Linked DNA regions of Niveibacterium microcysteis. The protein of the gene in region 1 interacts with the protein of each later gene in a pairwise test. Links are inferred from orthologs where the notes say so. Each region holds a gene or a part of one and is shown in the gene's direction. Other genes may lie near its edges.

Region 1 (15,224 bases):
CAGCGCTGATGGTCGCAATCGTGCTGCTGACGATATGGCGGATCTGGGTCATCACACACTCAGGCGCAACGCTCTACGTTGACGAGGCCTACTACTGGGGCTGGTCACAAGCGCTCGCGTGGGGCTACTTTTCAAAGCCGCCGCTCGTCGCCGCCGTGATCAAGGCAAGCACTGCCTGGCTGGGTGACGGGCTGGTCGGCGTCAAAGCGGGTTCGCTGCTGCTCTACCCCGCAACCGCCCTGCTGCTGTTTGGTCTCGGGCGCCGGCTCTACGACACGCGCACCGCGCTGGTCGCGGCACTGGCCTTCCTGACGCTGCCGATCACGACCGCGCTGAGCCTCTTCATCTCGACCGACGCGCTATTGCTGTTCTTCTGGACAGCCTCGCTGTGGGCACTGCATACCGCCCTGGAGCGCAATCGCGCGCGCGACTGGGTACTGCTCGGTCTGACCTGCGGCCTGGGCCTGATGTCGAAGTACACGATGGCCGCCTTCGCGCTGACGGCTGCCCTGCTCCTGCTGACCAGCCCTGAAGGGCGTCGCAAGCTGGTGAGTCCCGGCCCCTGGATCACGGCCCTGGTCGCGCTCGCCGTGCTCGCCCCGAACCTGTGGTGGAACTGGGCAAATGGCTTTCCGACGTTCCGCCACACCGCGGAGATCACGCAGCAGCACAAGGACGCCAACCTGCTGGAGTTCATCGGGGCGCAAATCGGTTCGATCGGCCCGCTGCTGGCCATCGGCTTCATCGGCGCGATCGTCACACTGCGCAGCACTTGGCGCAGTGACGCCGACCGCCTGTTGTTCGCCGGTTCGGTACCGCTGCTGCTGCTGGTGATGGCCCAGGCCAGCTCCAGCGAGGCCAATGCAAACTGGGCCGGCCCGATCTTCGCCGGCGGCACGCTGCTGGCGGTTGCATGGCTCTCCCGCACATCGGGTCGCCGCAAGCTGCTCGCTGCCGCGATAGGCCTGAACGTGCTGGTTGCCGTGGTGGTGTATCAATGGCCACAGATCCTGTCTGCGGTGCATCGGCCGCTCACCGCGAAGATCGATCCATTCAAGCGCATGAAGGGCTGGGATTCGCTGGCCCGCGGCGTCGCCCCCTGGATCGCCGCAAATCCCGACGCCTATGTCGTCGCCGATGAGCGGACGCTGCTTGCCCACGTCGCCTACACGCTGCGCGCGCAGTCGCCACGCATTGCAAGTTGGAACCCTGCGCACGCGGTGCATGACCAGTACCAGCTGACCCACTCATTGCCGGATACCAAGGGCATCACCATTCTGTTCCTTGCCCAAGGTGACCCAGCGGAAGTGGCCGCGCGCTTCGAGCATGTCGAGAAGGTCGGCATGCTCAAGGTTCAAACGCACCCGGATTTCGCGCTGCGGACCGACGTGTGGTTGATGCAAGGCTTCAAGGGGTACTGATGCCCAGCCGCGTCGAGGCCGCACTGCTCGCGGCGGTATTCGCGCTGGCCGCGCTGGTGTTCACGGTGTGGCCGCAGCTGGATCTGCAGATCACCAGCCTCTTTTTCACGGCGCAGGACGGTTTTGCGCTCGACCGCCTCGCCGTCGTCAAGGCGATCTATTGGGGCGTATGGGGCGGCTCGCGCCTCGCCGTAATCACCGTGATCCTGCTGTGGCTTGCGAGCTTCGTCGTGCGTAACGGTTGGCTGGCCACGCGTCGACGCTGGTTTGGCTTTCTCGCGCTGGCTTTTGCATTGGGGCCGGGGCTGATCGCCGACGCAGGGCTCAAAAATCACTGGGGCCGTGCACGCCCGCATCAGATCGAGGCCTTCGGCGGCACCCGCCATTTCACGCCGGCACTGGCACCCGCCGCAGAGTGCGATCGCAATTGCTCGTTTGTCAGCGGACATGCAACGGGCGCCTTTGCGCTGATGGCCTTCGGCTGGCTGGCCGCCCCGCGCCGACGCGCGCTTTGGCTCGGCATCGCGGCCGTATCCGGCACCGTTGTCGGGTTCGTACGCGTCATTCAGGGCGGGCATTTCGCCAGCGACGTCGTGTTCGCCTTCTACGCCGTGTGGCTGGGCTGCTGGCTCGCGTCCACGATCCTGAGGCGCGTCGGTTGGCTCCCGGCCGGCGAACAGATTCCCGCCACGCTGCGCTGACGCCGCAACCGGCGCGGCGCGGTGCGACATTCCGCACGCCCCGCCGCTACTCCCTCTCAGTGCCCCCTCAAGTCGCAATCCCATGATGACGTTATGGTCATGCTGGGTTCTTTCTCCGCTTACAACTGGTGAGGCTTGCGATGATGAATACGCTGAGAGGGAAGCTGATCGCCGTTACCGCCGCGCTGATGCTCGCGGCGCTGCTGTCGGTGACGCTGGCGATCTACGTGATGATGCGCGCCGAATTGATCCAGCGGATGGATGCCGAGATCCGCGGCGTTGCGCGCGCGACGGCAGCCGCAACCGGCGAATGGATCGCGTCGCGCTCACAGGTAACCCAAGCCGGCGCCGGGGCGGCGCTGGCGGCCGATCCAATGCCGGTACTGATGCAAGCCAAGGCGTCGGGCCAGTTCGATCTCTTCTACGTCGGGTTCCCCGACAAGAAGATCCTCTTCACTGACAACCAACAACTGCCTGCGGGCTACGACGCCACGCAGCGCCCGTGGTACACCGCGGCCGTCGCGAGCGACAAGCCGATCATGACCGCACCTTACGTGGATGCGTCGACCGGGCAGCTCGTCGTGTCCTTCGCCTATGCCGCCAAGGAAGGCGGCAACCTGAAAGGGGTTGTTGCCGCGGACATCACCCTTGATCGGGTGGTGCAGCAGATCCTCGCGGTGCGCTTCAGCGCCAAGGGTTACGCAATGCTGATCGGCAAGGACGGCAAGATCCTGGTGCACCCGAGCAAGGAGCTCCTGCAGAAGTCCGCGACCGAACTCGCACCTGAGCTCACGGCCGAAGCGATTCTCGGCGCCTACAAGAACGAGCAGGCAAGCGACCTCAAGGTGCAAGGCGTTGCGAGCTTCGTCGAGATGTTCCCGGTCCCAGGAACAGATCTGACACTGGGCGTGGTGGTGGACAAGGGCAGTGCGCTGGCACCGCTGGACAAGTTGCTCGGTACCGCGCTCGGCATCCTCGTGCTGGCACTGGCGATTGCGCTGCCGCTGCTGATCGCGGTGCTGACTCGAATGCTCGGCCGCCTGGCGACGCTGCGCGACCTGATGAAGGAGATCTCGGCCGGCGGCGGTGATCTGACGCGGACGCTCAACGTTTCCGGCAACGACGAAATCGCGGAAACCTCAGCCGCCTTCAACCGCTTCCTGGATACGCTACGGACCATGTTCCTCGAAGTGCGTAATGAGGCGGAACGGCTGTCGAATGGCGTCGAGAACATTGATGGCACCGTTCAGCGCCTCGCCCAGCACTCGACCAGCCTTTCAGACACTGCAAGTGCGAACGCTGCAACGATTGAAGAAATCACCGTTTCGGTGGCGCACATTGCCGACAGCGCTGCGGTGGCGAACGGATTGGTGCAACAGACCGGGCAGATGTCCGAACACGGCGCGAAGACCATCGCGCAGGTTTCTCAGGAGTTCTCGCACTCGTCCGAATCGGTGCGTGCGCTGGGCGAGATGATCCACACCGTCAGCAGCCGCGCCAACGAAATCAGCGGGATCGTCAACGTCATCAAGGAAATCGCCGACCAAACCAATCTGCTGGCGCTCAATGCGGCAATCGAAGCCGCCCGTGCCGGCGAACAGGGGCGCGGTTTCGCGGTCGTGGCCGACGAAGTCCGCAAGCTCGCAGAACGCACGGCAAAGGCCACGCTCGAAATCACCCACATGATCAGCGGCATGAACGAGGACACACGGCGCGCGTTCTCTGGCATGGAAGGCACCATCGAAACGGTCGGCAAGGGCGCATCCGCCAGTGAGGAAGCAGCACGGCAGATGACCGAGATCCAGCAGAAGATGACAGAAGCCGTCGCGCGGATCGACGAGATCGCCGCCTCCACCAGCGAGCAGCAGCAGGCAACGACGCTGATGGCACAGTCCGCCGAACAGATCACGGGACGCATGCACGAAAACGACGCCGCGATTCAGGGCGTGCGCGACACGCTGGGCGGGCTGCACGAAGTGGCCAACACGATGCGCAAGCTCATCTCCGGCTTCCGCCTGTAATCGACCGCCGGGCCCCGAGCAGGAAGGGGCCCGCCGTTCTTGAGCGGAATCATTCGCCGGCCTTCGGCGCAGCGGCTAAACTTCATCCACCGCCGCTCGCTGCGCCTCGCGCCGACTCCATGAACGCCCGCCCGCCGATTCCGATCTTCCCCGTCGCAGCGCCCTCGCCAGCGCCCATGGCGCTGTCGCCAGACGACCCTGCCCACGCTGCAGTGGATCAACTTGGCCGTGCGATGCACGATCTGCGGATCTCGGTTACCGACCGCTGCAACTTCCGCTGCACCTACTGTATGCCCAAGGACGTGTTCGACCGCGACCACGCCTTTCTGCCCCGCTCGGCACTGTTGAGCTTCGAGGAAATCACCCGCATCGCCCAACTGTTCGTTAACCAAGGCGTGCGAAAGATCCGCATCACGGGCGGCGAACCACTGCTGCGCAAACAGCTGGAACGGCTGATCGAGCAACTGGCGCGGCTGGACGTAGAAGTGACCTTGACCACCAACGGCGCGCTACTCGCACAAAAGGCGCGCAGCCTTGCCGACGCTGGCCTGCGGCGCGTGACGGTGAGTCTGGACGCGCTGGACGACGAGGTGTTTCGCCGCATGAACGACGTCGGCTTCCCGGTTGAACGGGTGCTCGCCGGCATTGCCGCGGCGGCTGATGCCGGGCTCGGGCCGGTCAAGGTGAACTGCGTGGTCAAGCGGGGTACCAACGATGGCGAAATTCTGCCGCTCGCGCGCCACTTTCGCGGCAGCGGCCACATCCTGCGCTTCATCGAGTTCATGGACGTCGGCAGCCACAACGGCTGGAACCTCGACGCCGTGCTGCCGTCGCGCGAGGTGGTGGCCCGTATCGCGGCCGAGTTTCCGCTCGATGCGCTGGATGCGAACTACACCGGGGAGGTGGCGGAACGCTGGCGCTACCGCGATGGCAGCGGCGAGATCGGCGTGATCGCATCCGTCAGCCACGCCTTCTGCCGCGATTGCACCCGCATGCGCCTCTCGCCTGAGGGGCAACTCTTCACTTGCCTCTTCGCTGATCGCGGGCACGACCTGCGTGCGCTGCTTCGTTCGGGGGCCGACGATGGCGCACTCACCGCCCGCATCCGACAGGTCTGGCGAAGCCGCGACGACCGCTACTCAGAGCTTCGCGGCGAGGCCAATCGCGCCGCGAAGGTTGAGATGTCCTACATCGGCGGATGACAGCCGCGCAGCCAACCAGCGGGCTGATCCTCGCCGGCGGCGCCGGGCAGCGTATGGGCGGCGCAGACAAAGGCTGGATCCACCATCAAGGCCGGCCCCTGGTCGAACTGGTGTTCGAACGCGTTGCGCCGCAGGTCGACCAGATGCTGATCAGTGCCAACCGTAATCTCGCGCGCTACGCGGCATTCGGCGTTCCGGTGCTGGAAGACAGCGACGCCGATTTCTGCGGGCCTTTGGCAGGCATCGAAGCTGGTCTGCACAACGCGGCTGCGGGCTGGTTGCTGTGCGTACCCTGTGACAGCCCCGCCCTGCCCCGCGACCTGGCGCAGCGACTCCATGCCGGCGTCGCGGGCGGCAAGGCTGCGGTGGTCACCCTTGCTGGCCGTTGGCAGCCGGTCTTCTGCCTGCTGCACACTAGCCTCGCAGACTCACTGAGCGCCTACCTCGCGCGCGGCGATCGCAAGGTGGCGAATTGGCTCGCGTCGGTTGACGCACGCACGGTGGACTTCAGTGACCAAGCCACCGCGTTCGCAAACCTCAACTCCCCGGAAATGCTCAGCCCCTGAGCCTCACTTCGGTGGTGGAGGCGGGGCGAGCATGTCCTTTGCGGCTTGCGCGAGAGCCTCGTCCGATTTCTTCTTGCCGTCGGCGATCTGCTTGAGCGCAAGCGTGAAAGAGGTCCAGAAACGGCCCATCTCTGGGTTGGATGGCATCGGCCGGCCGAAGGTGACGCCATCCATCGAGATGCGGATCTTTTCGTCACTCATCAGCGACCAGAACAGCTTCTTGTTCAGCGGCACACCGATCGGCTTGTCGGCGTTAACCGTCTTGAGCCCCTCCTCGGTCATCAGGAACTCTTCGATGAACTTCGTCGCCAGATCGCGGTTTGGCGTATCGGCCACGACCATCGCCCCAAGTACCCCGACGAAGGGGCGCGCGGGCTTGCCCTGAAGCGTCGGCAGCGGCGCCACGCCGAAATCGATGCCGGCCTTGCGCAGCGCATCCCATGCCCAGGGGCCGTTGATCCACATGGCCTGCTTGCCGCTGGTCATGGCCTTTTCAGCGTCGCCGTACGGCAGGCCACCCTTGGGTAAGACCCCCGCGGCAATGTAATCGGCGAGCAACCGCCCACCGGCCAGCGCACCAGGGGTGGCGACCCCAACGTCGCCCGCGCTGTAGCTACCACTGCTCTCGCGCTTGAACACGTAGCCGCCGTTGGCGGCCATCAGGGGCCAGGTGAAGTACGAGTTGGTGTAATCCCAGCCGATCGCCTTCACGTCCTTGGCGGCGAGCTCCTTGTCGAGCGCAATGATCTCCTCGAAGGTCGCCGGTGGCTTCGGCACAAGCTTCTTGTTGTAAAGCAACATGATCGCTTCAGCGCCGACCGGGTAACCCCAGACCTTGCCGTTCACGGTGAAGGCGTCCCAGCCCACCGACACCAGCTCCTTGCGCAGCTTCTCGGGCGGCGACACTTCGCTGATCAGGCCCTTGCCGATCCAGTCGCCGATGCGATCGTGCGCCCACAGGAACACATCGGGGCCATTGCCACCCTTGGCGGTTTCCTCGAACTTCTTGGTCGGGTCATCCGGGTGTTCGACCTTCGCGGTCACGCCGTACTTCTTGCCGAACGCGTCGGCGACCTGTTGCAGGCCGGTGTAGCCTTTGTCACCGTTAATCCAGATGAGCAGCTTGCCCTTTTCGCCGGCAAACGCGGGCGTCACCAACAGCAGGGCCGCCAGGCCAGTAATGATCTGTGCGCGCATGCGAATGCCCTCAGTAACGGTAACGGGAGATCGCACCGACCATCTTCTCGGCCAGCGCGTTCAGATCGGATGCGGACGACGCCGTAACGCGCGCGCTCGCCGTAGTCTCCTCGGTCATCGTCGCGATGCGTTCCACCTGCTGCGCGATCGAGGTGCTGGCTGCACTCTGCTCGCGGATTGCGTCGGTGATGTCGCTGACCATTTCGACCGCCTGATCCGACGAACCGCGAATCGTGCGAATCGCCTCGCCGGCGGCCACCGCTTCGCTCGCCCCTTCCTTCACCGTGGCGACGGTGCGCTGCATGCGCTGCACCACCTGCTGCGCACCCGACTGGATGCGCGCCACCATCTCGGTGATCTCGCTGGTCGACTTGGCCGTGCGCTCGGCCAGACCACGCACCTCGTCCGCCACCACGGCGAAGCCGCGACCCTGTTCGCCCGCCCGTGCGGCTTCGATTGCCGCATTGAGCGCGAGCAGATTGGTCTGCTCCGCCACATCGCGGATGACTCCCACCACCGAAGAGATCCGCGCCGTCTCGCCTTGCAGGGCGTCCAGGCTCGCTGCCGTCTGGTCTACTTCGTTTGCGATGGTGCCAAAGCGCTGCACCGTTGCACCGACGACCGCTTCACCGGAACCCGCGCTGCGGCTCGCATCGGCGGACAGCGCAGCGGCGTCCTGCGCACGTTCGGCGACATGGTTGATGCTGACGGTCACCTCCTCCACCGCCGCAGCCATTGCCGACGCCGAATCGGCCTGCACGCCAGCGCCGTGGGCCAGCTGCTGCGAGGTCTTTTCCATGCCGCGTGCCGCCTCACCAACACGCTTCGCGCTCTGAGCCAGTTCGGCGAACGAGGCTTGCACCGATTCCACCATCGTATTGAACGCCGTCACGGTCTGGCCGATCTCGTCGCGCCCGCGCGACGGGATGCGTCGAGTGAAGTCCAAGGAGCTGCCAATCTCGACCACGGTATTGCGCAGCGCGGTGAGCGGCCGGGTTATCGAGGTGGCGAGCAGCCAACCAAGGATCACCATGCCCACGACCACCAGCGCGATCAGCCCAGCCAGCACACCAAAGGCGGTCTTGTACGTCGCGGCAGAGGCTTCGCGGGTGCGGCTGACGCGCTCGGAAGCTTCCTTCGCAAGCGTGCCGAGGATCTCGTTGCTGAGGACGGCGGCGTCTTCGATGAAGGGGCTTACCGCCAGTTCCATCGCCGCTTCGGTCTGGTTCTGGCGCGACCGCGTCAGCGCGGTTTCGCACACCAGCAGGTAGGCCGCGACGGTCTTTCGGAATTCCGTGACGCGTGCACGCGCGGTGGCGTCTTCGAGCCGGCTCTCAAAGCGCTGGATGTCCTGCTCCAGCGCCGCGCCCTTGGTCTTGAGTTCGCTGTCGAGCGCGGCCTTGCGCTGCAGATCGGGGTCTGCAATATGCCGGAAGATCAGCGTACGCAGTTCGTGGTAGCGGGTTTCGAAGCCTTTGACGGCTTCCAGCGCCGGCACTTCCTGTTCGGTGACCTGTCGCACCGAAGCGTTCAGTCGCCCCAGTTGCACCAAGCCGATTGCGCCCACCACGAGCAGCGCAAGAATGGCCCCGCCGATCAGACTGGCGAGCCGGGTCGTAATGGTCATGAAGATCTCCCCCGAGTCGACCTACCCGCTTCGCTACGCCTGCGGCGCGCAAAGGGCAACGTCGCAACTCAAGGGATTACGGCATCAGAGGCAGGCGACTTGAGCGTCGCCCGCTCACGCCTCGCAATATCGCGATCAAACGTCGCCGATGAAGTCGCGTTTACCGATTGCCAGGCCCGCGTGCCGAAGCAGGTCGTAGGCCGTGGTGTAGTGGAAATAGAAGTTCGGCAGCGCAAAATCGACGAGGTAGGTTGCACCATCCATGCGCAGCGTCCGTTCGCGCAGCGGAATCACGACGGTGCGCGTGTCGGCACCGACGAAGTCCGCCTGCGACAGCCCGCGCAGGAAACCCATGGTTTTGTTCACGCGCACGCGCAGATCCTCGAAGGTCTGCTCGTCGTCTTCGTACTTCGGCACCTCGACACCGGCGAGCCGCGCGCCGGCGCCTTTGGCGAAGTCACAGGCGATCTGAACCTGACGCTTGAAGTCGAACATGTCCGGGGCAAGCCGTGCGCCAAGGAGCTCTTGCGGGTCGACCGCGTGCTCGGCGCAGTGCGCGAGGGCGCGGTTGAGCAAGGCGTCAATGTGTTCGAGATGACGCTGGAAGGTGCCAACCGAAAGCCGATAGAGATCAATGGACATGGCGAGATTCCCCCTTGAATGTGGTCAGGCCCTACTGTGAATCGTCTTCGCTGAGTGCGCGTGGCAGGTCTTCAAGCTGTACCTGTTCGATTCGCGTGAAGTGGCCGGAGATCTTCTTGCTTGACGTATGAACGTCCTGAACATCTTCGTGCGCCTGGCGAATATGCGTGGCGAGCTTCTGCATGCGCTCGTCGAAACGGGTGAAGTCCTTGGCGAGCTTGCCGAGCGCATCCTTGATCACATGGATCTGTTTGCGCGTCTCGACGTCCTTGAGCACGGCGCGCGCTGTATTCAGAACGGCCATCAGCGTGGTCGGCGAAACGATCCACACGCGGCGCGCGAGCGCAAACTGGACGACCTCCGGGTGATAGGCGTGGATCTCGGCGAACACCGCCTCGGCCGGCACGAACATGACCGCTCCATCGGAGGTTTCACCTGGAATGATGTACTTCGACGCAATCGCCTCAACGTGGCGCTTCACATCGGCACGGAAGGCCGTCTGGGCTGACTTGCGTTCGACATCACCGACATCGGTGTCGAACATGCGGTGGTAGTTCTCAAGCGGGAACTTGGCATCCACTGCCACGCGGCCGGTCGGCTCCGGCAGGTTAAGCACGCAGTCGGCCCGTACGCCGCTGGCCAGCTGGACCTGGAAGGCATAACCATCGGGCGGCAGCGCGTTCTTCACCAATGCCTCGAGCTGCACCTCGCCAAACGCGCCACGCGATCGTTTGTCGCCCAACAACTCCTGCAAGCTGACCACATTGGTGGTGAGGCCATCGATCTTTTTCTGTGCCTCATCGATCGTCGCCAGGCGGGCCATCACGCTGGCGAAGGTCTCGTTGGTCTTCTTGAAGCCCTCGTCGAGGCGCTGGTGCACCACGCCGGTGATCGCATCGAGTCGCTCGCTCAGCACCCGCATCAGCGCCTCGTTGCTGGTCGCCATCTGCAGTGAGGCTGCCTTGAGGCCTTCCTGCAACAATTCGCGATCGGCGCGCGCCTGCTCCGCCACGCTCTTGAGCATCGCCTCGGTCAGCTGTCCGCGCAGTTGCTCGTGCCGTGTTGCAGTGGCCTGAGTCAACTCGGCAAGGCGGGCGGCAAGGTCTTCGCGTTGCAGCGCCCCACCCTGCTCCACAGTGCGCCGCGTATCGGCCACCGCATCGCCCGTGGCCCGCAGGGCTTCGAACACCTGCGATCGAAGCCGCTCGGCGGTTTCGACCTGCGTACCGGCAAGCCTTTCGACTTGCCGCTCGAAACCCGCCGCGAGATCGGTCTCGGTCAAACGCAGCGCCTGTACCAATGTGCTTTCAAGGCGCTGGATACGCGCCTCAGCATTCTGTTCAGCAGCAGCCAGTGCCGCGCGGATCGTCAGCGCCAACCAAGCGACGGCAGCAAGCGTCAGCATGGCGGCGAGCAAGGGCAGGAATTCGGTCATCGGCACTCCGGTTTCAACCCCAAGAGTATAGCCGGCAGCGCTCTTGCGCCCTCGGGCGCAGGAGCCCAGATCAGATGGCGCTAAAGCTCACGGTTCAAAGCTCCGTTAGCAGGACATGGCATCCCGCGAATCCGTCGCCCCCACCGCACCGCCGCCGCGCAGCACCTCGGCCTGGCGATGGCTGAGTGCGCTCGCGCAGGCGTTGATTGTTGTACTGATTGGCGAGACCGGCGTGCAGCTGGAACTCGCACGCCAAACCGAAGAGCAGCGCGCGCTGGTGCTCGCCTACGTCGCCGGGGTGCGTGCACGGCTTGAGACTGAGCTCAATTCGACCCTGTACCTGTCCTCAGGGCTTGTCGCGTTCGCCAGCGCCCGCGCAGACCTTCTCGACGTCGCACATGTGACCGACCTGTTGTCAGCGCTCTACAAGACGGGCCGCAATGTCCGCAACATCGTGATCGCGCCGGACAACCGCGTGAAGTGGGTCTATCCGCTTGCCGGCAATGAGCGCGTAATCGGCCTCTATTACCCGAACAATCCGCAGCAGTGGCCCGCGGTGGAGCGTGCAATCAAGCGGCGCGGCACCATTGTCGCCGGCCCCGTTGACCTGGTGCAGGGCGGGCGCGGACTCGTTTCGCGCACCCCGATCTTCCGATCCAACGGCGAATACTGGGGCCTGCTGAGTCTCGTGATCGACTGGGACTCACTGCAAAAGACGGCAGGCCTGGAAGCGGAATCCTCCGAGTATCGGCTGGCGATCCGAGGCAAGGACGCCGAAGGGGCGCGCGGTGCGGTGTTCTTCGGCAGCGAGCAAGTGTTTGCCATGCGGCCAGTGGAATCCCAACTCGAACTGCCCGGCGGTAGCTGGACGATCGCCGCGATCCCCGCCGGAGGCTGGACAACACCGTCAATACGAATCCAGGCGCTGCGCCTGCTTTACTGCGTGATCGCGGCGATGATCGGCTCGCTGGCCTATCGATTGATGCAGGAGAAGCACGAGCGCGAGCTGGCGCGTGACGAACTCGCGCGTCTGAACAACGAACTCGAAGCCCACATCAACGCACGGACGGCCGAGCTGCGCAGCGCGAACGACGAGCTCGCCCGAATGGTGCAGACGCTGCGCAAAACCCAGAGCGACCTGGTGCGCAGCGAAAAGCTCGCCGCCCTCGGCGCGCTCGTTGCAGGCATCGCGCACGAACTCAACACCCCGGTCGGCAACAGCCTGCTCGCGGCTAGTACCTTGATGGAGAAGCTGCGACAACTCACAAAGGGCGACGCCAACCTGAAACGCTCGGAGTGGACTGCAGCGCTGGCACAGATGCATGAGGCCAGCGACATCATCCAGCGTAGCCTCGGGCGGGCCAGCGAGCTGATCAGCAGCTTCAAGCAGGTTGCGACCGACCGCACCACCGCGCAGCGGCGACGCTTCACACTTGCCGGCGCCATCCACGACCTCGTCGTGACCCTCCAGCCGAGCTTGCGGCGTTCGGGCGTCAGCATCGATGAGGCCGAGATTCCGGACACCAAACTCGACAGCTACCCGGGCCCGCTCGATCAGGTATTGATGAACCTGATTCAGAACGCGGTGCTGCACGCCTATCCGAGCGGAGGGCCGGGCCGCATTCGCCTGTCGGCCACGTTGGACGGCGCTTGGGTCTGCATCGCCGTCGAGGATTTCGGCTGCGGGATTGCGCCAGAGAACCTGTCGCGCGTGTTTGACCCCTTCTTCACGACGCGCCTTGGCCAAGGCGGCACCGGCCTGGGCCTCCACATCGTCCACAACATCGTCACCGGCACCCTTGGTGGCGAAATCGACGTGAAGTCCGAGCCCGGTCGCGGCAGCTGCTTCACGATTCGGCTACCGCTGCACGCACCGCTGCAGCCGGACGACCCCTCAGACCACGCGGCCCATTAGTTCGACCCTTGTTCGCGCCGCGCACTGCGCGTCGCCGCATTCACACACGGACACGCGATAGCGCCACCACTCACGCCTCTGCCAAGCACTGAAGCAGCGTGGCGAGCACGAAACGCCCACTTCCACGGCTACTCCTTGCCCGCACTCCCGTCGGCAAAGCGCGGTTGGCGACGAAACAAAACGGCCACCTCAGCGCGCACAACTCCGAAACAGCGCCAGGCAGGCGCCGCCGGTTGTTCACGCCAAGGCCCGCAGGCTGGCAAGCGGCGGAGTGCGGAGCACACGGCGCGTGCCAGCCCAACCCGCCACAACCACCGCCACCACCGCCACCGCAGCGGCGGCCGCAAACGCACCGAGGCTGGGGGCATAGGCAAACTGGAACACCTGTGTCGCAAGCGCCCAGCCAACACCCAGCGCACCGCAACACCCCAGCAAGGCAGCGACCAGACCGAGCGCCGCGAACTCGGCCAGCAGTGCAGATCGCAATTGGCCATCTCGAGCACCCAGTGTGCGCAGGATCGCCAGCTCATGCGCACGCTCGTCATGCGTGGCCTGCAAGGCCGCCGCCATGACGATCAGGCCGGCGACCAGTGCGAGCCCGAACACCAGCTTGACCGCACCAATCAACGTATCCGTCGTCTGCTGCATCTGGCCAAGAATGGCGCTGGTATCGATGATCGTGAGGTTCGGATAGTCACGCACCAGCGCGGTTGTCAGCGCGTTGTGCTGCGGCGGCAGGTAAAAGCTGGTGATGTAGCTTGTCGGTTGTCCGGCCAGCAAACCAGGGGAGCCGATCACGAAAAAGTTAACGCGCATCGAATCCCACTCCAGCGCGCGCAGACTGGTGACCGGCGCTTCGACCGGCGTGCCTGCAATATCGAATCGCAAACGATCACCAATCTTGAGCCCCAGCGTCTTTGCGATGCCCTGCTCAACCGAGAATTCCGGTTTTTCGGTATTGCCATGCCACGCGCCGGCCACCACGCGGTTGCCTTCTTGCATGCGCGCGCTGTGGCTCAGGTTGAACTCGCGCTCGGCGAGCCGCTGTGCGCGGCCATCTTCATACGCGCCGGGGTCGACCGCACGGCCGTTGATGGTAACCAAACGACCGCGGATCATCGGCATCAGATCGGGTGGCGCGAGCCGAACGCTCTCAAAGCGCTGTCGGATGCCATCGAGCTGCTCGGGCTGGATATTGATGATGAAGCGATTCGGCGCGTCCGGCGGCAGCTTCCGCCGCCAGCCGTCTAACAGATCGCCATGCCCGACTGAAAGCAGCAGCATCGCGGTTACACCGAGCGCGAGCGACACCGCCTGCACGGTTGCACCGAGCGAACGGCGGCCAAGCGAGGCCAGCCCATACCGCCATCCGCCGCCCGCAGCGCCGGTGAGGCGCCGGGTACGCGCGAAGAGCCCGATCGCCAAGCGTGCAACGAGCCCATACCCGAGGAGCGCCACTGCAAACCCACCTGCCACCCATGCTCCCAAACGCCAGTCACGCGCCACCCATAACATCAGCGCAGTCAGGGCCAGGCCCGCAGCGAGCCAAGCAAGGCTGCCTGTTGCTTCAAAGCTCGCCCATTCGCGTCGCAGAACGCGCAGCGTGGACACCCGCCCCAGTCGCAGCAATTGGGGCATCGAGAAACCAAGCAGCAAGACGAGGCTGGCCACCATGCCCTGCAACGCAGGCCATACGGAGGGCAAAGGTAGGTCCGTGGCAATCAGCGTGCTGAGCGCCACGGCCAGAAGCAGATGAGCCAGCAAGCCCAGCACCGCCCCAAGGACAGCGGCGAGCAAACCCAGCAGCACGAATTCGGACAGAAACACGCTGAGCAAAGTCCGCTGCGTCGCACCGAAGCACCGCATGACGGCGCATCCATCTACATGACGCAGTACGAAGCGGCGCGTCGCGAGCCCAACTGCAACGGCCGACAACACCACCGCAAGCAAGGCTGCAAGTGACAGGAAGCGATGCGCGCGTTCAAGCATCTCACGCAACTCCGGACGCGCATTGGCGATCGATTCGATCGATTCCCCGCGAGTCAGCCGCGGCTTGCTGGCTCGTTCAAACGCTGCGACCGTCGGAGCGTCGCCCGCCACATGCAATCGGTAAGTCACGCGGCTACCCGGCTGTACAAGGCCGCTAGCCGGTACATCGTCGAGGTTCATCATCAAGCGCGGCGCAAGCGCAAAGAAGTTGGTGCCGCGGTCCGGTTCATAGCTCAAGATCGCGGCCACGCGCAGCTTCAGAAGGCCAACGCCAACCTCATCCCCGACACGCACACCGAGTGCCGCGATCAGGCGTTCATCCAGCCATGCCTCGCCGCGGGCTGGCCCTGTCGTGACAGGGCGCTCTGGCGCGGCCATGTCCGCACGCACGCGCAGGCCACCTCGCAAAGGGTAGTCCGCGCTCGCTGCCTTGACGCCGGCGAGCTGCGCCTGTTCGGCCGTGCTGACCATGCTCGAGAACAGCCAAGTTTGCGCCTGTCGCAAACCC
Region 2 (15,139 bases), 320 kb from region 1 along the record:
CTGGCGACCAGTCTTGATGCCGCACGTACCGGTGCCGAAATGGGGCGTGTGTCGGTGGTACGGGACTATCTCGACGAAGGCGGCGCCGTTGATGCCCTCGATTTCCGTGGCAGCACGCTCCTGATTCAGGCTGCAAGGACGGGCCAGACCGAGGTGGTGGCGCTGCTGCTCGCGCGTGGCGCAAACCCGGCCGTGCGCAGCGGCGCCGGTGAGAGCGCAATTTCACTCGCGGCGATGAACGGCCATCTCGACACTGTGGAGGCCTTCATCACCGCCAATGCGCCGCTGGAAGTGCCGAATGCCTGGTCGCCGCTCCACTACGCGGCGTACATGGGCCATGAGGCCATCGTCAAGCGGTTGCTCGGGGCCGGAGCGCAAGTCGATGCGCGCGCCGACAACGGCGCGACGGCGCTGATGCTGGCCGCGCGTGGTGGTTATCTCGCAATCGTCGAGCAGCTGCTCGACGCGGGTGCCGATATCCGCTTGCGTAGCGACCGCGGCGTCACCGCGCTAGGCTGGGCATTGGCCAACGATCGCGCCGAGGTGGCTTCCCGTCTGCGCCGCGCGGGCGCGATCGACTAGCACCCGCTGTCACCGATTCTTAGCCTGCGGTGCTTCAAGTGCGTCGCACTGGGCGTGGCGCTGGGCTTCGGGAACCGACGCCACTGCGGCAAAGCCACCGCCTGGCGTGCGGAAGTTCGTCGTTTGCCCACGATAGAGACGGGCGGCGAAGAGTTGAACCTGCCCGCAGTAGGCGTAGGCGCGCAAATCGCTCTTGAGCTCGATTGAACTGCCGTCAACCCGCTTGACGCGCGACGAGGGTGAGACGATCCGTTGCGCTACGTAGTCGCCCGCCAGGATCTCGTCGAACACCCGTCGTGTCAGCTTGTCGCCGCGATAGGCAGCCTTGCTTCCGAAACCGCTTGCGGGTTTGAAGAACCACTCGCGTCGCGTTTGCCACAGCGTGTCGGCTTCGGCGCGTTCAACCCTGCGCGTGGCTGGTACCACTTGCTCACACAAGGCGATGTCGCTTGCGGCAACGCCTATCGACGCAAGGAAGTCAGTGTCGGAGAGCAATGCCAAATGCCGCTTGTCTGCGTACAGCGCATGGGCGCGTGGATGGGGTGTGATGACCGCGAGGTCGCCCAGCCACGCCTGGCGCAACGCGGCGCTCTCGGGTTGGTCGAAAGCGAAGTCGGTGCTGCGGTTGTAGACCAGATCGATGCCGTCGTCGCCCAGGTATAGCCGACCGTCGCGAACCCGCAGTTCGGCCGGGTCGCAGATGCTGGTGCGAATCCCCGCGCGCTCGAAGAGGCGCTGGAAGAGCAGGAATTCCGGCAGAAGGTATTGCGACGCCGGCGCCGCGTCCACGATCGCGATGTGGGCCAGCGGCTCATCACCGCGCGCAAGCCGCCATTCCTTGCGGAACATGTGCAGAAACTCGGTCGCGACGTCGGCACCGCATTCAAGCTTTCCGCCTTCCCCTCGCACCGCGTTGCAGCAGGCAAACTGGGCACGAGCGAGTGCGGCGTTGAGCAGCCCGCCGCCCGCGTTGGTGTTGATTTCAATCAGGCGGGGGCCGTCGTCACCGAGATGGAAGTCGTAACCCATGAAGACGCTGCGCGCAGCGCTTTCGGTGACCGCGCTGGCAGGCGCGTCGGCCAGCACGCGGGACTGCCATCCGGGCAGGGCAACGATGCGTTCGTGCGCGGCCACAAAGGCTCGCATCGTTGCGAGATCACGCTCGCCGACAAAGACGGTGGTGTCAGAGAAAAGGTTGGGGCGCGCGTCCTCGACCATCGCAAGCAACGCGCCATCCTGCGGGTCGCCACAAAGCTCACGCTGCAGCTGGCTGCGATTCAGGGTCACGCACGCACAGCGCTGATTGAGCCAGGACGCGATCGACGCGCTGTTGGAGCGCTGGGCGTGGGGGGTGGGCACGTTGTGGGCTCCCGAGTGGTGTCACCACCGAGTATCGGGGCTGACCACCCGGAGTCAAGCCCTCAAGCAATCAAAAGCGGCTGAAGTCCGGCTTACGTTTCTCGACGAATGCCGCAAAGGCTTCCTTGGCCTCGTTCGACTGCAGGAGTTCGCGGAACATCGCGCCCTCGGCTGCGATTGCTCGCCGCGCTGCATCGGCCGCCGCGCTGCGAATCAGGGCCCGTGTGCCTTGCAGGGCCCGTGGCGGTTTGCTCGCGAGGCGCTTCGCCCAGTCGAGCGCCTGCGCGAACACATCTGCATTTGGCAGTACGAGATTGACGAGGCCCGCTGCCGCCGCGCGCTCCGCGCTGACCGGTTCGCCCAGCAGCAGCCATTCATTCGCGCGGGCTTGCCCTACGCGCTGGGCAAGCAACAGGCTGGAGCCGCCCTCGGCGCACAGGCCGAGGTTGACGAAGGGCATCGCGAAGCTCGTCTGCTCGCCACAAGCGACCAGGTCGCAGTGCAGCAGCAAGGTTGTGCCGATACCGACTGCCGGCCCGCATACGGCGGCGACCAAGGGCTTGCGCAACTCGGTAAGCAGGCTGAGCAAGCGCATCACGGGCGCCTGGTCGTCCGATGGCGGATTGGCGAGAAAGTCGACGATGTCGTTGCCGGCGCTGAAGGCATGCTCGCTACCGGTGATCAGCATCGCGCGGATATTGGCGTCCGCCTCGGCGTCCTGGAACGCGGTGATCAGGGCCTCATACATCTCTGCGGTCAGCGCATTCTTCTTCTCCGGCCGGTTGAACCGGATGATCCGCACGCGCTCCAGCGTCTCGGTCGCAATCAGTGGGTTGTGTGACACGACTGCCTCTCCATCGTCCCTTTGTCCATACGGTACGGTATCTTGAAAGGGCCGGGTACGCCAAGCTGCTTTGGCTTTTGCCTTGATGCGCACCGTTGGCAGCCGAAGGCGCTTCTGCGATCCTTGCTGCTTTTCGTGCTCGATTGTTCCCATGAAGGTATTCGGATTCGCCGGCTACTCTGGCTCCGGCAAGACAACACTGATCGAGCGCCTGATCCCTTTGCTGCGCGCGCGCGGCCTGCGGGTTTCCCTGATCAAGCACACCCACCACGGTTTTGATATCGATAAGCCGGGCAAGGACTCGTTCCGCTTTCGCGAAGCAGGCGCCACCGAGGTGCTGCTTGCCGGTGGGCAGCGCTGGGCGCTGATGCACGAACTGCGCGACGAACCGGAACCCACGCTGGACGACCAGTTGGCTCGGCTTGCTGCCGTCGATCTCGTTCTTGTGGAAGGCTTTCGTACCACGCCGATTCCGAAGATCGAGATCCATCGCCCGGCTGCGGGTCACCCCTTGCTGCACGACAAATTTCCGAACATCGTGGCGATTGCGTCGGATACCCCGCTCGACGTGCAGTTGCCGCAACTTGATCTCAACGATCCGGGTCAAATCGCCATGTTCATTCTCAAATCGGTCGATCTCGCATGAAGGCGCCTTTGTTGACCTTCGAAGAAGCGCTGGGCCAGTTGTTGGCATCGGCGCGCCCGGTGCCCGAGCACGAGTCGGTCGGCCTGCTGGATGCAACCGGCCGCGTGCTTGCCAGCGATCTGGTGTCCAGCATTGCGGTGCCACCGCACGACAACTCCGCCATGGATGGCTACGCCGTGCGCTGTGTCGATGTCACGCAGCCGGGCGTTCGCCTGCCGGTGAGCCAGCGTGTCCCGGCCGGCGCGAGCCCGGCGCCTCTGGCCGCCGGCAGCGCGGCGCGGATCTTCACGGGGGCGCCCATTCCCTCCGGGGCGGATGCCGTTGTGATGCAGGAGCGTTGCCATGCCGATACCGACGGTGTGGCTATCGATGAACTGCCACGCCTGGGGCAGAACATACGACGGCGCGGCGAGGATATTGAGGTCGGTGCGTCCGTACTGAGTGCGGGGGTGCGACTCAATGCCGCGCGGATTGGACTTGCGGCGTCGATCGGGGTGCCTCAGCTGAACGTGCTGCGCCGCCTTCGCGTCGCGGTGTTCTTCACTGGCGATGAACTGCGCGAGCCCGGCGAAGCACTTGGGCCCGGCGCAATCTTCAACTCCAACCGCTACATGGTGCGCAGTCTGCTCGCCATGCTCGGCTGCGAAGTCACCGACCTGGGCATCGTGCGCGACGACCTGACCGCAACCCGCGACGCGCTGCGCCGCGCCGCGGCCGCGCACGACGTGGTGCTGACCTGCGGCGGCGTGTCGGTTGGCGAAGAGGATCATGTGAAGGCGGCAGTCGAGGCAGAAGGCGCGCTGTCCCTTTGGAAAATCGCGATCAAGCCGGGCAAGCCGCTCGCATTTGGTCGCGTTGGCGAGGCCGACTTCATTGGGCTGCCCGGCAATCCGGTGTCCGCCTTTGTGACTTTCGTGATGTTGGTTCAGCCATTCTTGTGCCGTCGTATGGGTCTGCGTGATGTCGGTCCAGTGCGCCGTGAGGTGCCGACTACATTCGATTGGCTACGTGCAGAGAGCCGGCGCGAATTCGTGCGCGTGCAATTGGATGCCGACGGGCGAGCCGTGCTGCACCCGCGCCAGGGCTCCGGCGTTCTGAGTTCCTGCGCTTGGGCCGATGGTCTGCTGGATGTCGCGCCGGGTCGCACCTTTGCCGCCGGAGAGCTTTTGCCCTATATCAGCCTGCGGGAGGCTAACTAGATCATGGCAGTCCAGGTTCTCTTCTTTGCGTCGTTGCGTGAGGCCGTTGGCATGACGTCACTGAGCTGCGAGCTATCGCCATCAGTCGCAAACGTCGGGGCCTTGCGCGAGTCGCTTGCCGCGCGGGGAGGTGACTGGCTTGCCCTGGCACCGGGCCGGGCAGTGCGGGCGGCGGTCAACCAGGACATGGTGGATGCTGCCCATCCGTTGCGGGACGGGGACGAAGTGGCTTTCTTCCCGCCGGTAACCGGTGGCTGAGTTCGCGACATGAGCGTTTCGGTTCAAACACAGGATTTTGACGTCGGCATCGAGTCGTCGGCGCTCACATCGGGCCGGTCCGATTGCGGCGCACTGGCCAGTTTTGTTGGCCTGGTGCGTGGTGCCTCCGACGGCGTGCTTGCGATGACGCTTGAGCACTATCCGGGCATGACCGAGCGTGCACTGACGGCGATTGAAACCGAGGCGCGCAGCCGCTGGAAACTGGGTGAAGTCCGGATCATCCACCGGATCGGCCGGCTCTTGCCGGGCGAGCGGATCGTGTTCGTCGGCGTCACCGCCTCGCATCGCCATGAGGCCTTCGCCGCATGTGCGTTCATCATGGATTACCTGAAGACACGCGCGCCCTTCTGGAAGAAGGAAGAAACGCCCGACGGCGCACGGTGGGTGGACGCACGTGAAGCCGACGATGAGTCGGCCGCGCGCTGGGAAAAGCCCTGATCAAGCTTCAACGAGCGATCAGGAGCTCTTCAGGCTTGCACGGGTTTGCCGTAAACTGGGGCTCTTCGATCAGTCCGTAACCATCACGTGACCTCAGCGGCCTCTTCAAACTCGACACACCGCTGGGCCGATCTCCAGACACAGTTCGAGCGCGTATGGGGTTTGCTGCTGCGCGAACCCCAAGAGGCCCACGACCTTGCGCTTGGGCTTGAGCGCGCCAGCCGCATGGCAGGTGATTCGCACAGCCTGCTACTCGCAGAACTTCTGCTGCTGACGATCCGCGCCCGCATGGCGCATGACCCGCAGGCGGTCGTCGTCGAGGCGCAACGCATCCGGGGAAAGTTGGCGGCTCAAGGAGATCTGCGTAACGCGCTACGCTGCGTGGTGACGGAAGCCAACGCGCTGGCCGACCTCGAACGCCGCGCCGACGCGTTGGCACTGATCCGTGAATCGCTACCCGGTGCGCGCGAGCTGCTGGACGCGGCCGACCTTGGGCGGCTACTCAATTCCTGCGGCGCCATCGAGGTCGACGAAGGGCGTCATGTCGAAGCCGTGACCGCGTGGTACGAGGCGCTTGAGCTGTTGAATGGCGTTCCGCCTACGGCCGTGCTGGCCATGGTGATGCTCAACGTCGGTGTGATGTACGTGCGCTTCGGCAATTTCGCTGCGGCGGAGCCGCATCTGCGCGACGCCCTGAGTCTGGTCGAGGAGCAGTCGCTGCTCGGTATGACCAACATCTGCGCTGGCAACCTGGCCTACAACCTGATCCAGCTCGGGCGCGCAGACGAAGCATCGCGCTTCATGGAGGCGCTCGCGCCGCGTGTCGAGCGCGACTACGACCTGCGCGAATACGCCTTCTTCCAGATCGTGCGGGCTGAGGCAAAGTCAGCCATCGGCCAGCTTGATGGCGCGCGTGCGTGCCTCACCGAAGTGGCCGAATTGGGCGCGAGTGCGCTGGATCTGCAGAACGTGCTGTACCTGCGCATTGCCGACATGCGCTTGCTGCGCCGCGAGGAGCGACTCGATGAAGCGCGCAATGCACTGCTGCAAGCCGAAGCGGATCCGATGCATATCGACGATCCGATCTACGAACTGCAGCTGCTGCTTGAAGCCTCCGAGATCATGCATTGCTGTGGCGACGATCGTTCCGCATTCCGCTACGCCCGCCAGCATCACATGTACTCGATCGAGATGGATCGCGAGTTCCAGCGCGCCGATTTCATCTCGCTGCATACGCGTTACGAAGTGCGCAAGACGATCGTTGACCGCGACTTTGAGGTACGCCGCCGCGAAGAAGCCGAGCGAGCGCGGCTCGAAATTGAAGCGCTGAACGCGGCATTGGCGGCGCGCGTGCAAGAGATTGAACGCCTGCAAGGCGAACTGCGCGAGCAGGCGATCCGCGATCCGCTAACGGGCGTGTACAACCGTCGCTTTCTGCAAGAGCTCCTGCCGACCGAAATTGCCCGGTGTGTTCGGGAGGGCCGCCCACTGAGCCTGTGCCTGGTCGATGCGGATCACTTCAAGCAGATCAACGATCAACTTGGCCACGGCCATGGCGACATGGTGCTGTGCGCCCTGGCTGCGGCCCTGAGCACCCTGGCGGTTGATGGACTCGTTGTCGCGCGGTTTGGCGGCGAGGAGTTCTGCGTGGTGCTGCCGGACTGCGATGCGCTTGCCGCGGCGCGTCTGGTCGATGGACTTCGGCTCGCATTCAGCGCGCGATCACCCTTGCCGCAATTGGGCAGCGAGCTGCGCGTCAGTTTCTCGGGCGGCGTCGCGGCGCTGAGCGACTGGATCCATCAGCACCCCCGCGCGGTGGAACGCTGGATTGCGGCTGCAGACGAGGCCTTGTACAGCGCCAAGCAGAGTGGCCGCAACCGCATTGCGATCGCTGCGGAAAGGCTGCGATGCGACTGATGGACCGTATGCAACCGCCTTTGCCGCGAGGTCTTGAACAGGTCGCCTCGATCGAAGGCGACTGGCGCACGATTGCAGAACACCTCTGGCGTGCGCGACTCGGATGGCCGCAGACAGTCAGGCGGCTGGCCTTGCCGATTCGCGAGCGCACTGTGCGGAGGGGGGCGGCGGTAGACACCGCGCGAATCGACCTCGTGCTGCTTGCGCTGGAGCAGTTTGATCGGCAGGCCGTGCGGCAGCAGACAGCCTATGCGCAGAGCCTCGCAGGCGTCTTTGAAGCGGCGGGTGATTCCGCGTGGTTGTCGCTGGCGCGGCTGCATGTGGCGCGTGACCTGCTGATGGCAGACGATGCCGCGGCCGAACCAGCCATGCGCGCATGGATTGATGGTTGTGGCCAGACGGCCGCATTGCAGGATCAGGCATGGGCGCAGTCCACGCTCGGTGGCTTGCTGGTCCGAAAAGGGCAGGAGGAGGATGGATTCCGCCTGCGCTACGGCAGCATTGAAACGCTACGAAGGGCCGAGCCTGCGCCGGAACTTGTGTTCGCATTGATGAATCTGGGCGTCACGCATTTGCGTTTTGGCAACTTGCGAAGCGCCGACGCACTGCTGTCCGAGGCGTGGGCTGCGGCGCAACAACTCGCGATGCAGGAGCGCTACTACCTGGTCGCGAGCAACGTCGCCTCCGCAGCGATTGAGCTCGGTGCCCCGCAGCGTGCGCTCGATACGCTGACACCGCTGATCGACCTGAGCGACGCCGGCAACGACCGCTTGCATTACCAGCTGATGATGGCGGACGCGTTGCGTGCGCTGGGCCGCCTCGACGAATCCCGTAGTTGGCTCGATGCGGTGATTGCGACGATCGATACCGCGGCGCCTGGGCAGCTTCTGCCACAGACACGCCTCTCTAACCTCGCGCTGTTGCGCGCGGAGGGGCGGCTGGATGAAGCGCTCGCCGAACTGCGCCGGGCGGAGGCCGATCCGCCCGCGTTCCTGACTCACACGCATGCGCTGCATCTCTTCTCTGAGGCCGCCTCGCTGTTTGCGGATCGCGAGGAGTGGGATGCAGCCTACGAGTACGAGCGGCGTCATCGCGATCGATACGTCGCGTTGCAGAAAGTCGCCGCGAACGCTGAGCGCTTGTCCTTGCAGGCGCGCTATGAGCTTTACCGCAACCAGGTTGAACGTGATTTCGAGCGCCGCAAGCGTGAAGCGGCCGAAAGTGCCCATGCCACCGTTCAGGCGCTCAACCACAGCCTTTCGCAGCGGCTCGATGAGATCCAGGCGCTCCAGGCTGCGCTGCAGGAACAGGTGATTACCGATCCGCTGACCGGCTTGTACAACCGACGCTTTCTCGCCGAGGTTTTGCCACGTGAGATTGAACGTGCATCGCGCGAGGGCCACCCAGTCGCGGTCGCCCTGATCGACCTCGATACCTTCAAGCGTGTGAATGACTTGCATGGGCACGCCGTTGGGGACGAAGTGCTGCGCCGCCTGGCCATGCTGCTGCGCGAAAACACGCGAGGCACGGACTACTGCTGCCGCTTTGGCGGCGAGGAGTTCTGTGTGTTGCTGACCGGGCTTGATGCGGAGGCGGCCGCGGTGCGGATCCGGGACATTCTCGAAGCGTTTTCCGAGCTGTCTTTCGAAGCGGCTGGCGGCGAACAGATCCTGGGGCTGAGCTACTCGGCGGGTATTGCTGCTTATCCGGCCCATTCAGCCGACGCCGAAACTGTTCTGGCGCTTGCTGATGCAGCCCTGCTGAGAGCAAAACGCGCCGGCAAGCGGCGCGTTTATCAGAGCGAACCGAGCCTAGACAGACCCGGCGAGCCGGCCTGATCCAGGCCGGTTTTCGGTCACTTGGCCTTGCGGGTGGCGGCCTGGGTCGTTGCCGAGAGGGCATCCATCGACACTTTGGCGATCTGTTCGTACATGCCCCGAGCGGCGTCGAAGGCGTTTTGCGCAACCGCCATCGCATCGGCCGGGTTGAAGCCGGATCCCTTGAAGGCTTGCTGCATTGCTTCGCCGAGATCGGTGCCGCCGGTCAGTTGCTGTCCGACAATCTTGCCGAATTCGGCTTGTGCGTTGGCCGTCATGCCAGCGATCTCGCGCGTTACGCCAAGCATCCGTTCCGCCGTTTTCTGTGCCAGGCGCGAACGCACCTGAAGCGCTTCGGCAGGGTCGGTGACGCTGGTGGCATCCTTTGCGTTGGCAAGGCCGTCTTCGAACAGCTCACGTGCGAGGTTGACCTGCAACTCGATGATCTTGCGGGCATTCTCGAACGACATTTGCGCCATCTTGGCCGCGAGTTCGAGGTTGCGTTGATGGACTGCCTGCATACCTGCGTCTGTCTTGTTGCTCATGGTGTCTCCCCGTTTGGTTGGCGTCACTCTTTAACCATAGCAGTTTGATTGCTGCACTGCAAAATCTGGCGGCGGCCGGTTGATAGTCGTCAAGCGATGAATTGCGGTGGTTGAAATGTCGGCAAGCCCCCCCATTGTTCGCTTCAATGAAACAGGGAGGAATGCCACCATGCGTTTCGACAAGCTGACGACCAAATTCCAGTCCGCCCTTGCCGATGCACAGAGCATCGCAGTGGGTAACGACAATCCGACCATCGAGCCGCAACACCTGTTGCTGGCGTTGCTCAATCAGGACGACGGCAGCACGGTTTCGCTGCTGCAGCGTGCCGGCACCAACGTGCCACCGCTCAAGCGTGCGCTGGAGCAATCGCTTGACCGTATCGCCAAACAGCAAGGGGCTGGCGGCGAAGTGCAGATCGGCCGCGATCTGGGCAACCTGCTGAATCTCACCGACAAGGAGGCGCAGAAGCGCGGCGATCAGTTCATCGCCAGTGAAATGTTCCTGCTTGCGCTCACCGAGGATAAGGGTGAAGCGGGGCGTCTGGCCAAGGAGCACGGTCTACAGCGCAAGGCGCTTGAGACCGCGATCGAGGCGGTGCGCGGCGGCGCCAGTGTGGGCAGTGCGGATGCCGAGGCACAGCGCGAATCGCTTAAGAAGTACTGCCTCGACCTGACCGAGCGGGCGCGCAGTGGCAAGCTCGACCCGGTGATCGGCCGCGACGACGAGATCCGCCGCGCGATCCAGATCCTGCAGCGGCGCACGAAGAACAACCCGGTGCTGATCGGCGAGCCCGGCGTGGGCAAGACGGCAATCGTGGAAGGCCTTGCGCAACGCATCGTGAACGACGAAGTGCCCGAAACCCTCAAGGGCAAGCGGGTGCTGTCGCTTGACATGGCTGCGCTGCTGGCGGGCGCCAAATACCGCGGTGAGTTTGAAGAGCGCCTCAAGGCGGTGCTCAACGATATCGCGAAGGAAGAGGGCCGCATCATCGTCTTCATCGACGAGATCCATACGATGGTTGGCGCCGGGAAGGCTGAGGGTGCCATCGACGCCGGCAATATGCTGAAGCCCGCCTTGGCGCGTGGCGAACTGCACTGCATTGGCGCCACCACGCTGGATGAGTACCGCAAGTACATCGAGAAGGATGCCGCGCTGGAGCGGCGCTTCCAGAAGGTGTTGGTCGACGAGCCGACGGTGGAGTCCACCATTGCGATCCTGCGTGGTCTGCAGGAGAAGTACGAACTGCACCACGGTGTCGACATCACCGACCCTGCGATCGTCGCGGCCGCGGAGCTGAGCCACCGCTACATCACGGACCGCTTCCTGCCGGACAAGGCGATCGACCTGATCGACGAAGCCGCAGCACGGATCAAGATGGAGATCGATTCCAAGCCGGAGGCGATGGACAAGCTCGACCGCCGCCTGATCCAGCTGAAGATCGAACGCGAGGCGATGAAGAAGGAGAAGGATGAAGCCTCGCAACGCCGGCTGGGCCTCATCGAAGAGGAGATCACTCGGCTGGAGAAGGAGTACGCGGACCTCGACGAGATCTGGAAGGCCGAAAAAGCGCAGGTGGCTGGCAGCCAGCACATCAAGGAAGCCATCGACAAGCTGCGCGTGCAGATGGACGACGCGAAGCGCAAGGGCGATTGGCAGAAGATGAGCGAGCTTCAGTACGGCGAACTGCCGAAGCTCGAGGCGCAGCTCAAGGCTGCAGAAGGCAAGGAGGGCGATGCCAAGCCCAACAAACTGCTGCGCACCCAGGTTGGCGCAGAGGAAATTGCCGAAGTGGTGTCACGCGCAACCGGCATTCCGGTTAGCAAAATGATGCAGGGCGAGCGCGAGAAGCTGCTGAAGATGGAAGAGAAGCTGCACGAGCGTGTGATCGGCCAGGATGAAGCCGTGCAGCGGGTATCGGATGCGATCCGTCGCTCTCGTGCGGGTTTGTCGGAAGAAAATCGTCCCTACGGTTCCTTCCTCTTCCTCGGCCCGACCGGCGTCGGCAAGACCGAGCTGTGCAAGACGCTGGCAGGTTTCCTGTTCGACAGCGAAGAGCACCTGATTCGCATCGACATGAGTGAGTTCATGGAGAAGCACTCCGTCGCCCGCCTGATCGGCGCACCGCCCGGATACGTTGGCTACGAGGAGGGCGGCTACCTGACCGAACAGGTGCGCCGCAAGCCGTACTCCGTCATTTTGTTCGACGAGGTGGAGAAGGCTCATCCGGACGTCTTCAACGTGCTGCTGCAGGTGCTGGACGACGGCCGTATGACCGACGGGCAAGGTCGCACGGTCGACTTCAAGAACACCGTGATCGTGATGACCTCAAACCTCGGCAGCCAGATGATCCAGGCGATGGCGGGGCAGACCTACGAGGCGGTGAAGGACGCGGTGATGCAGGAGGTGAAAACCTACTTCCGGCCGGAGTTCATCAACCGGATCGATGAAGTGGTGGTCTTCCACGCACTGGCCGATGCGCACATCCGTTCGATCGCCAAGATCCAACTGGCGTATCTGGAGAAGCGCCTTGCGCGGCTGGAAATTGGCCTCACTGCTTCCGACGCGGCCTTGGACGAAGTGGCGAAGGCGGGGTTTGACCCGGTGTTCGGCGCGCGGCCGCTCAAGCGGGCGATTCAGGAGCACATCGAGAATCCGCTCGCCAAACTCATCCTCGAGGGCCGTTTCGGTGCGAAAGACACCGTGGTCGTCGACGCGGAGGGCGGCCGTATCACCTTCCGAAAGCCGAGTTGAGCCAATCGCGTAAGTGACAAAAAAGGCCCGGAATCCTCCGGGCCTTTTCTTTGGTTTCAGGCGCCCAGCAAGGGCAGGATGCCGTCGAGACCGCTGAAGTCCAGCGCATAGCTGGCACTGGCGCGCACCACCGGCTTGGCCCGGAAAGCGAAGGACAATCCGGCGGCGCTGAACATTTCCAGATCGTTTGCGCCGTCGCCTGCCGCAATGGTTGCCGTTGGCGCGATGCCATATTGGTCGCGCAGGGTCTCGAGCGCGTTACGCTTGGTGCTCGCGTCGACAATCGCGCCGCTGACGCGTCCAGTGAGCTTGCCGTCGCGCTCTTCGAGCTGATTCGCGAAGGTGTGGTCGAAACCCAGGCGCTCTTTCAGCCGATCGGTAAAGAACGTGAAGCCGCCCGATACCAGCACCGTGCGCAGTCCCGCGGCCTTGAGCCGTCGCATCAGCTGCTCGGCGCCTGGGTTCAGCGCCAGACGTTCCGCATACACCCGATCGAGCGCGCTCACTTCGAGCCCCGCGAGCAAGGCGACGCGGCGGGTGAGCGACTCGGAGAAATCCAGTTCGCCGCGCATCGCGGCTTCAGTGATCTCGGAAACCCGAGGCTTCACCCCGATCATGTCCGCGATTTCGTCGATGCACTCGATCGTGATCAGCGTCGAATCCATGTCGGTGACGAAGAGGCCGAACTGACTGAGTCTCCGGTCCGCGGGGATCCAACCGAAATCCAGCTCGGCAGCAGCGCACTGTTCGGCCAGTTCGGCATGAGCTGTGGCGCCAACGAGGCGAAATGCGTTCGGCTGAATCTGCTCGATCGCCGATGCGCCGGTGAGGCGGGCAATCGACTTCAGGGCAGGGGTTGGGACATCCGCCCCCTGCACGATCAGGATATTGCTCACCCGCGACCTCGTGCAGCGATGACCGGTGCCAGCACCTCATGGGCGTGGCGCAGCATCTCTTCGGTGGTCTCCCAACTGACACAGGCATCGGTGACCGAGCAACCGTAGCGGAGCTCGGACAAATCCTTCGGGATCGGCTGGTTGCCCGCTTCGATGAAGCTCTCGATCATCACGCCGATGATCGAACTGTTGCCTTCGCGGATCTGATGCACCACGTCGCGCAACACGAGCGGCTGGTATTCGGGCTTCTTCCAGGAATTCGCGTGCGAGCAGTCCACCATCAGGTTCTGCCGCAGGCCACTCTTGGCAAGAGCTTGCTCGGCAAGCTTCACCGAGACGCTGTCGTAGTTCGGCCGACCACCGCCACCACGCAACACCACATGGCCGTATTTGTTGCCACCGGTACGGATGATCGAGGCTTCGCCGCGATCGTTCATGCCAAGGAAACTGTGTGCAGCGGCGGCAGAGAGGATGCCGTTGATTGCAGCATCCAGCGAGCCGTCGGTACCGTTCTTGAACCCGACGGGTGTCGACAGGCCGGAGGCCATCTCGCGGTGCGTCTGGGATTCGGAGGTGCGCGCGCCGATGGCCGTCCAGCTCACCAGGTCGCCGTAGTACTGGGGCGCGATCGGGTCGAGCGCTTCAGTCGCAGCCGGCAGGCCGATCTCGGCCACATCGCGCAGGAAGCGACGGCCTCGCTCCATGCCCTCGACGATCCGGAAAGAGTCGTCCAGATGCGGGTCGTTGATGAACCCCTTCCAGCCCGTGGTGGTGCGCGGCTTTTCGAAGTACACCCGCATCACGATGTAGAGCGTGTCCGAAACCTCGTCGGCGAGCGCTTTCAGGCGCTTGGCGTAGTCAAGGCCGGCAACCGGATCATGGATCGAGCACGGGCCAACGACGACGATCAGGCGCGGATCCTCGCGGTCGAGGATACGGCCGAGCACGGTACGGCCTTGCACAACGGTTGCAGCGGCAGCTTCGGTAAGCGGGACGCACGCCTTGATTTCAGCCGGCGACGGCATCGGATCGAGGCCGAGCACATTGAGGTTTTCGGTTTGGGCGATCATCTCGCTCTCCTGCTAAAAACTGCGGAGGCGAGATTTTACGCGATCCGGCGCCGTACCTCCCGCGCCGGAGGGCCCGCCCACGCGATTCGCAGGCGGTTCAGGTCAAAAACTCAGGCCCGCGCTTGGGCGGCCGGCGCAAACTTGGTCAACAGTTCGTCAATCTGCTGATCCTTGTGCGTCCACATTTCAACGATCCAGGCCTGGATACGGGCGCGGTAGGCGGCGTCGCGTTCGTAGTCGCCATCGAGTAGGTCGCGCGGGATCTCTATCGGCCGGACCCGCACGATCACTTCACGCACACGCCCCGACAAGATGTCCCAAAAGGTCGGCACGCCTTGCGGATACACGATGGTTACGTCGAGCAGGGCGTCGAAGATGTCGCCCATCGTTCCCAGTGCGGTCGCGATACCGCCCACGCGGGGCTTGAGCAGGTGCTTGAAGGTGGAGCGTTGGGTGCGGTGCTTCTCGCGCGTAAATCGCGTGCCCTCAAGGAAGTTCATCACCGAGGTCGGAATCAGGCGGAAGCGCTCGCAAGCTTTACGGGTTGTCGCGAGGTCCGTCTTGCCACGGCTCATGCCGCCTTTACGCTGCATGAACGGGAAGTCGAGTGCCCACCATGCAAGCCCGATCACCGGCACATAGATCAGCTCGCGCTTCAAGAAGAACTTCAGGAAAGGGATGCGGCCCTGGAAGATCTTCTGGAGGACGAGGATGTCGACCCAGCTTTGATGGTTGCTGCTGACGAGATACCAACCGCGCGGATTCAGGGTGTCGACGCCCTCGACATCCCAGCGT

The links.
Region 2: the proteins of mobA (region 1) and JY500_RS11220 interact in binary tests that used the Escherichia coli proteins (3 or more experiments, as listed by UniProt). The link is inferred for Niveibacterium microcysteis from one-to-one orthologs.

Annotation. Positions count from the first base shown.
Region 1 is NZ_CP071060.1:2,163,957-2,179,180, reverse strand. Bases 4,143-7,126 are described here. They hold mobA (molybdenum cofactor guanylyltransferase MobA), read left to right. Parts: upstream 4,143-5,341; coding sequence 5,342-5,911; downstream 5,912-7,126. Other genes in these bases: JY500_RS09845 (methyl-accepting chemotaxis protein), read right to left, coding at 7,119-7,126; malE (maltose/maltodextrin ABC transporter substrate-binding protein MalE), read right to left, coding at 5,915-7,108; moaA (GTP 3',8-cyclase MoaA), read left to right, coding at 4,263-5,345; JY500_RS09865 (methyl-accepting chemotaxis protein), read left to right, coding at 4,143-4,143. Also shown: JY500_RS09875 (glycosyltransferase family 39 protein), read left to right, coding at 1-1,421; JY500_RS09870 (phosphatase PAP2 family protein), read left to right, coding at 1,421-2,122; more of JY500_RS09865, read left to right, coding at 2,266-4,142; more of JY500_RS09845, read right to left, coding at 7,127-8,735; JY500_RS09840 (DUF1993 domain-containing protein), read right to left, coding at 8,871-9,377; JY500_RS09835 (DNA recombination protein RmuC), read right to left, coding at 9,409-10,812; JY500_RS09830 (ATP-binding protein), read left to right, coding at 10,928-12,727; JY500_RS09825 (ABC transporter permease), read right to left, coding at 12,965-15,224. UniProt on the Escherichia coli protein: Transfers a GMP moiety from GTP to Mo-molybdopterin (Mo-MPT) cofactor (Moco or molybdenum cofactor) to form Mo-molybdopterin guanine dinucleotide (Mo-MGD) cofactor.
Region 2 is NZ_CP071060.1:2,482,658-2,497,796, reverse strand. The notes cover bases 2,630-5,528. They hold JY500_RS11220 (molybdopterin molybdotransferase MoeA), read left to right. Parts: upstream 2,630-3,427; coding sequence 3,428-4,630; downstream 4,631-5,528. Other genes in these bases: JY500_RS11205 (tetratricopeptide repeat-containing diguanylate cyclase), read left to right, coding at 5,435-5,528; moaE (molybdopterin synthase catalytic subunit MoaE), read left to right, coding at 4,898-5,347; moaD (molybdopterin converting factor subunit 1), read left to right, coding at 4,634-4,888; mobB (molybdopterin-guanine dinucleotide biosynthesis protein B), read left to right, coding at 2,937-3,431; JY500_RS11230 (enoyl-CoA hydratase), read right to left, coding at 2,630-2,785. Also shown: JY500_RS11240 (ankyrin repeat domain-containing protein), read left to right, coding at 1-582; JY500_RS11235 (hypothetical protein), read right to left, coding at 592-1,941; more of JY500_RS11230, read right to left, coding at 2,012-2,629; more of JY500_RS11205, read left to right, coding at 5,529-7,264; JY500_RS11200 (GGDEF domain-containing protein), read left to right, coding at 7,255-9,102; JY500_RS11195 (phasin family protein), read right to left, coding at 9,120-9,626; ATP-dependent chaperone ClpB, read left to right, coding at 9,796-12,378; phosphoserine phosphatase SerB, read right to left, coding at 12,435-13,274; JY500_RS11180 (3-deoxy-7-phosphoheptulonate synthase), read right to left, coding at 13,271-14,344; JY500_RS11175 (acyltransferase), read right to left, coding at 14,455-15,139. UniProt on the Escherichia coli protein: Catalyzes the insertion of molybdate into adenylated molybdopterin with the concomitant release of AMP.